Regions from separate parts of the Kitasatospora sp. NPDC051853 genome, predicted to be linked through region 1. Evidence: riboswitches for the same ligand, from Rfam matches in the RefSeq annotation. Region 1 holds a riboswitch; the other holds the start of a gene.
What was found. Region 1 has a riboswitch for glycine ahead of gcvP (aminomethyl-transferring glycine dehydrogenase). Riboswitches for the same ligand answer to the same signal wherever they lie in the genome.
Positions count from the first base shown of each region.

Region 2: another riboswitch for glycine. It lies ahead of gcvT (glycine cleavage system aminomethyltransferase GcvT); the one in region 1 lies ahead of gcvP (aminomethyl-transferring glycine dehydrogenase).

Region 1 covers NZ_JBITBY010000001.1:13,053-16,454, forward strand. The annotation lists gene ACIA8O_RS00070 (PRC and DUF2382 domain-containing protein) at 45-1,070, opposite strand; glycine riboswitch at 1,302-1,401, shown strand; gene gcvP (aminomethyl-transferring glycine dehydrogenase) at 1,640-3,402, shown strand, end outside.
Region 2 covers NZ_JBITBY010000011.1:46,423-49,824, forward strand. The annotation lists gene ACIA8O_RS29110 (enhanced serine sensitivity protein SseB C-terminal domain-containing protein) at 1-517, opposite strand, end outside; gene ACIA8O_RS29115 (enhanced serine sensitivity protein SseB) at 674-1,483, opposite strand; glycine riboswitch at 1,635-1,738, shown strand; gene gcvT (glycine cleavage system aminomethyltransferase GcvT) at 1,890-2,999, shown strand; gene gcvH (glycine cleavage system protein GcvH) at 3,081-3,402, shown strand, end outside.

The DNA.
Region 1 (3,402 bases):
CGCCGAAGCCGCCCCCGGAGGGGCGGCTTCGGTGTGAGGGTCCGTCAGGACGGGCGCAGGGGCTCGGGGCGGCCGGTGTTCTGCGGGGGCGGGGGAGTGGCGGGAGCGTCCGGGGCGGCGGTGGTGTCGTCGTGGATCTCGACCTGTTCGCGGCGGAGTTCGTCGTGGATGACGGCCTCCTCGGTGTAGCGCTCGACGACCAGGCGGACGCGTTCGATGGGGGCGAGGTACTTGCGGACCACCGGGCGTTCCTCCCGGAGGGTCACCTCCTCGACGGCCTCGGCGATCTCCTGCTCGCTGAGGGCGGCCCGCTCGGCCTCGGTGACCGGGACCCGTTCGACCCGGACCCGTTCCTTGACCACCGGGACCTTGCGTTCCACCGCCTCGGAGGTGACGTACTTGCGCAGTTTCGCGGTGCCCAGCACGTGCCACTCGGTGGTGACGTCCAGGCGCTCCTCGCGGCAGGTGATCTCCACCGGGCCGCTGGGCGCGTTGCCGGGGACGGTGGGGGTGGTGGAGGTGGGGACGGGGGTGGCGGACTCGGCCGGCTTGGTGGTGGTGACCGGGGCGGCGACGGGCATCTCGGTGGTGGCGGTGAAGGCCATCGGAGCGGCCGTCATGGTCGGGGCGGTGGTGGTCGCGTTCACGCTGCTGCTTTCCTTGCTGGTGGTGCCGATGGTGCCGAAGTCGAGGTCCTTGGCGGTGTCCGTGCCGTTGGTGGCGACGGCGGCGGCCGCCACCGGGGCGGCGACGGGCGTGCCGGTGTCCAGGCCGTAGTAGCGGTAGAGCTGGAGCTCCTGCGCGGGGGAGAGGTGCTGGCCGACGCCGAAGTCGGGGGAGTCCTTGATCAGGGACTTGTCGTAGGGGACCCGGAGCTCCTCGCCGGAGAACTCACTGGTGGTCAGCGGGACGAACGCGTCCCGGCCGAAGATCCCGGTGCGGACGGCCGCCCACTCGGGTTCGCCGGTCGCGTCGTCGAGGTAGACCTCGTCGACGGTGCCGATCTTGTCACCGTTCCGGTCGACCGCCTTGTGCCCGATCAGGTCTCGCGGGTCGATGTCGGTCTGCACGCTGTCCTCCAGAGGAGAGGTACGAAAGCCCCTGTGACACTCCGTCAGGGGGCGGTCGGCAGAGCTGCCCGGCCGCACTTCACACGAAAAGCCATCAATCGGACGTCGGCCATTCGAACGCCGCCGTTGGGGAGGGAGATGGGCCGTTCGAGGGCGCGTCGTGAGCGGCCGGAGCGCGCCGGGGGCGCCCGTGATCTGCGACGCGACCGCTGGTACCCTGGGCGCGACTGCCGAGCCCGCTCGGGAGAGTCCCCTCCGCCCCGGCGGAGAAGGGCGCCGAAGGAGCAAACCCTCCCCGGAATCTCTCAGGCATCCGTACCGTGCGGGGTAGGTCACTCTGGAAAGCAGGGCAGGACCGACGGCGAGGGAGCCGGCGGACCCCACCCTCACCGACGGTGCAAGCCGACGGGCGGCCGCGGGCTGCTACGTGCGGGCGAAGCTCTCAGGTACAGATGACAGAGGGGGAGGCCTGACGGGTTCGTGCGTTCGAGGCCCCCGCTGTCCCACGGCGGCGATGGCCGACGGCGTGCGTACCCCCGCCGGTCCGTGACCAGGAGGCCTCGACCCCCATGAACGCCAAGCCGACCCTCACCGAGCTCGAACTCGCGAGCCCGTTCGAGAACCGTCACATCGGCCCCGACGCCGCCGCCCAGGAGAAGATGCTGGCGCACGTCGGCTACGGCTCGCTGGACGAGCTGTCCGACGCCGCGGTGCCGGACGCGATCAAGAGCCTGACCGCCCTCGGCCTCCCCGCCGGCCGGAGCGAGGCCCAGGTGCTCGCCGAGCTGCGCGAGCTGGCCGGACGCAACACCGTCCTCCAGCCGATGATCGGCCTCGGGTACTACGGCACCTTCACCCCGCCGGTGATCCTGCGCAACGTGCTGGAGAACCCGGCCTGGTACACCGCCTACACCCCGTACCAGCCGGAGATCTCGCAGGGCCGCCTGGAGGCGCTGCTCAACTTCCAGACCCTGGTCGCGGACCTGACCGGCCTGGACACCTCCGGCTCCTCGCTGCTCGACGAGGGCACCGCCGCCGCCGAGGCGATGGCGCTGGCCCGCCGCGTCACCAAGGTCAAGGGCGGCGTCTTCCTGGTCGACGCGGACACCCTGCCGCAGACCATCGCGGTGATCGAGACCCGCGCCGAGCCGACCGGTGTCGAGGTGGTCGTCGCCGACCTCTCGGCCGGCATCCCGGCCGAGATCGCCGAGCGCGGCGTCTTCGGCGTGCTGCTCCAGTACCCCGGCGCCACCGGTGAGGTCCGCGACCTCGCCCCGGTGATCGAGCAGGCCCACGGCCTCGGCGCGGTCGTCGCGGTCGCCGCCGACCTGCTGGCCCTCACCCTGCTGAAGTCCCCGGGCTCGCTCGGCGCCGACATCGCCTGCGGCACCTCGCAGCGCTTCGGCGTGCCGATGGGCTTCGGCGGCCCGCACGCCGGCTACCTGGCCGTCAAGGCCGCGTACGCCCGCAACCTGCCCGGCCGCCTGGTCGGCGTCTCGGTCGACGCCGACGGCAACCGCGCCTACCGCCTGGCCCTGCAGACCCGCGAGCAGCACATCCGCCGCGAGAAGGCCACCTCCAACATCTGCACCGCCCAGGTGCTGCTGGCCGTCATGGCCTCCATGTACGCGGTCTACCACGGCCCGGACGGCCTGGCCGAGATCGCCCGCCGCACCCACCGCTACGCGGCCGCGCTGGCCGAGGGCCTGCGCGCCGGCGGCGTGGAGCTGACCAGCGGTCAGTTCTTCGACACCGTCACGGCGAAGGTGCCGGGCAAGGCCGCCGAGATCGCCGCCGCCGCGCGGGCGAACGGCGTGAACCTCTACCAGGCGGACGAGGACACCCTCTCGATCTCCTGCGACGAGACCACCACCCGCGAGCACCTGGCCGCCGTCTGGTCCGCCTTCGGCGTCACCGCCGAGGTCACCGAGACCGCCGACGCGCTGCCCGCCGCGCTGCTGCGCGAGGACGAGTACCTCACCCACCCGGTCTTCCACAGCCACCGCTCGGAGACCGCGATGCTGCGCTACCTGCGCCGCCTCTCGGACCGGGACTACGCGCTGGACCGCGGCATGATCCCGCTGGGCTCCTGCACCATGAAGCTCAACGCCACCACCGAGATGGAGCCGGTCACCTGGCCCGAGTTCGGCCAGCTGCACCCCTTCGCGCCGGTCGACCAGGCCGAGGGCTTCCTCACGCTGATCCGCGGCCTGGAGCAGCAGCTGGTGGAGGTCACCGGCTACGACGCCGTGTCGATCCAGCCGAACGCCGGTTCGCAGGGCGAGCTGGCCGGTCTGCTGGCGGTGCGCGCGTACCACCGGGCGAACGGCGA
Region 2 (3,402 bases), on a different contig from region 1:
CGGCCGGGCGCACCCAGGCCTGCCGGAGCGCCCTCAGCGGGCGCACCGCGGCCGCCTCGCGCTGCAGTTGGGCGTAGAACTGCGGGGCCTGCACGGCCGGCTCGGCCAGCTGGAGCGGCCCGGCCGGCAGCCGGTCCAGCCCGCCCGCGATCCGGCGCAGGTCGGCCCAGGGCACCCCGACCCCGCCACCGGGGACGTGCGGATTGAGCCACAGGCCCCAGCGGGTCCGGTACAGCGCGTTGGCGATCTCCATCCCGGAGATCACCTCGTGGCTCCTGGTCCAGCCGCAGAGCGCCAGCTGCTCGGGCGAGGTGACGGCGGGGGCGTAGCCGTGCCCGCCGATCTCCATGTTCCCGTACTGGGCGTCCGGGCTCCCCGGCTGCCCGTGCCAGAGCAGCATCCAGACCCTGCCGCCCGCGAGCGCCCCCAGCAGCCGCTCGTAGGCGTCGTAGCGCTCCGGCGCGACCTCGCCGAGGGCGCGCTCGATCGCGCCGTCTGCCGCCGCTCCCGCGCTCATGCCGTGCTCCGCCCGCCGTCCCGTCTCGCCCTCGGCCGACCGTGGCCGTACGTGGTCTGTCGGGGGAAGCCTATTGGCCCGGCCCGACAGCCGTCATACCGCCGCCCCGTACCGGCGCGTAACGGTTCGGTGGTCGGTCCGGCCCCCCCACCCGGCTCAGACCGGGACCGCGCCGGACCTGACGTAGAACGGGCGGACCCGGGTGAGCATCCACTCCACCACCGGGTCGGCGACCAGGTCGAGCAGCACCAGGTGGACGCCCCACGGCGGCGGCATGGTTCCGAGCGCCCGGCCGAGCGCCTCGTTGACCTGCCCCGGGTCGGCCGGCCAGGCCGGGTCCAGCTGCACCCCGACGAACAGCACCGGGGCGTCCAGCTCCACCCCGGCCAGCGCCCGACGGGCCGTCAGGACCCCGGGCAGCTCGGCCAGTTCGGTGATCGCGGCACCGAGGAAGGCGTACGGCTCCTCGGCCGGCTCCGGCTCCCGCAGCGCCACCCGGGCACCGCCCTCGGGCTGCTGCTCCCAGCGCTCCGCGAGCGGCCCGCGGCGCAGCTCGCCGACCCCCTCCGGCGGCACCGGGATGCCCACCGGCGCCTCCGGGTTGACCGCGATCCCGACCCCGATCGGCAGGCCCCGGGCGAACTCCCAGGCCGGGGCCACCGCGAACGGCACGCCCGGCGCGATCTGGAGGAAGAGCTCCTGCGAGGAGAACACCGGCACGTACGGGGACCCGGCCAGCTCGATGGTCGGCAGGTCCAGCCCCTCCCCCTGCGGGTCGGCCCCGGCCGGCAGCGGGATCCAGACCTGGCTGCGCGCCAGCACCTCGATCACCCGCGGCGTCGCCCCCGGATCCCCCAGCGCGGCCGTCAGCACCTGCTCCAACTCGTTGACCGGCCAACTCCCCCCGGCCGGCGCACTCCCGGGCTCGGCCCACCCCTGCACTCCGGTATCGCCCGGCTGGTTCATCGGTCGCGCCCCTCTGTAGCTGTGCGGCCCCAAGCCTAGGGCCAGGTGGCGTGCTCCGGGGGCGGACCTGACCCACGGGGCGGACCCCTCTCCCGTCGCGGTCCGGTCTCGTGCCATGATGAGCGCGCTCGACAACTTCACACTGGCCGCTCGAACCCGCGCGGGAGAGTCCGGAGTGCGCCGTGTGCGCTGGGCCGGCGCCGAAGGAGCAAGTCCTCCCCGGAATCTCTCAGGCACCCCTACCGCACGGGCGAGGCAGATCTGGAAAGTGGACACGGCCGCGCCGTGCGCCCACCCACGGTGCAAGCCGCCATCCTTGGATGGGCGGTGAAGCTCTCAGGTTGTGACGACAGACGGGGAGACTCCACCCCCGCATGCCCGTTTCCGGCCAAGGAGTCCCGTCGCCATGTCCCCTCGCCTGACCGCGCTCGACGCACTGCACCGCTCCCTCGGTGCCACCATGACCGACTTCGCCGGCTGGGACATGCCGCTGCGCTACGGCAGCGAGCGCGAGGAGCACCTCGCCGTCCGCACCAAGGCCGGCCTCTTCGACCTCTCGCACATGGGCGAGATCACCGTGACCGGCCCGCAGGCCGGCGAGCTGCTCGACTACGCGCTGGTCGGCCACATCTCCGCGCTCGGCGTGCTGCGCGCCCGCTACACCATGATCTGCCGCGAGGACGGCGGCATCCTGGACGACCTGATCGTCTACCGGACCGGCGAGTCCGAGTACATGGTGGTGGCCAACGCCTCCAACGCCCAGGTCGTGCTGGACGCGCTGACCGAGCGCGCGGCCGGCTTCGACGCCGAGGTCCGCGACGACCGGGACGCCTACGCGCTGCTCGCGGTCCAGGGCCCGGAGGCCAACGGCATCCTCGCCTCCGTCACCGACGCCGACCTGCCCGGCCTCAAGTACTACGCCCTGCTGCCCGCCACCGTCGCGGGCAAGGAGGTCTGGCTGGCCCGCACCGGCTACACCGGTGAGGACGGCTTCGAGGTCTTCTGCGCCCCGGCCGACGCCGAGCACCTGTGGAACGCGCTGACCGAGGCCGGCGCCGACGCGGGCCTGGTGCCCTGCGGCCTCTCCTGCCGCGACACGCTGCGCCTGGAGGCCGGCATGCCGCTGTACGGCCACGAGCTCTCCACCGAGCTGACCCCCTTCGACGCCGGCCTCGGCCGCGTGGTGAAGTTCGAGAAGGAGGGCGACTTCGTCGGCCGCAAGGCCCTGGAGGCCGCCGCGGTGCAGGCCGAGTCCAACCCGCCGCGCAAGCTGGTCGGCCTGGTCTCGGACGGCAAGCGCGTCCCGCGCGCCGAGTACGCGGTCGTCAGCGCGGACGGCACCCCGATCGGGCGGATCACCTCCGGCGCCCCCTCCCCCACCCTGGGCAAGCCGATCGCCATCGCCTACGTGGACGCGGCGCACGCCGCCCCCGGCAGCGCGGTCGCGGTCGACGTGCGCGGCAAGCACGAGCCGGTCGAGGTCGTGGCGCTGCCGTTCTACAAGCGCGCCCGCTGACCCCTCGTCACCTTTCGAAACCCCCGGTCCGCTCAGCGGACGGCTTCGCCCTACCCTCTTGCGATCCTGGAGAATGACGTCATGAGCAACCCCACGAACCTGCAGTACACCGAGGAGCACGAGTGGCTGACCACCGCCGAGAGCGGTGCGGTCGCGACGGTCGGCATCACCAAGCACGCCGCCGACGCCCTGGGTGACATCGTCTACGTCCAGCTGCCCGAGGTCGGCGACGAGATCACCGCCGGTGAGTCCTGTGGCGAGCTCGAGTCCACCAAGTCGGTCAGCGACCTGTTCTCGCCCGTCACCGGCACGGTGACCGAGATCAACCAGGCCGTCATCGACGACCCGGCCTCGGTCAACAGCGACCCGTTCGGCGACGCCTGGCTGTTCAAGGTCGAGGTTG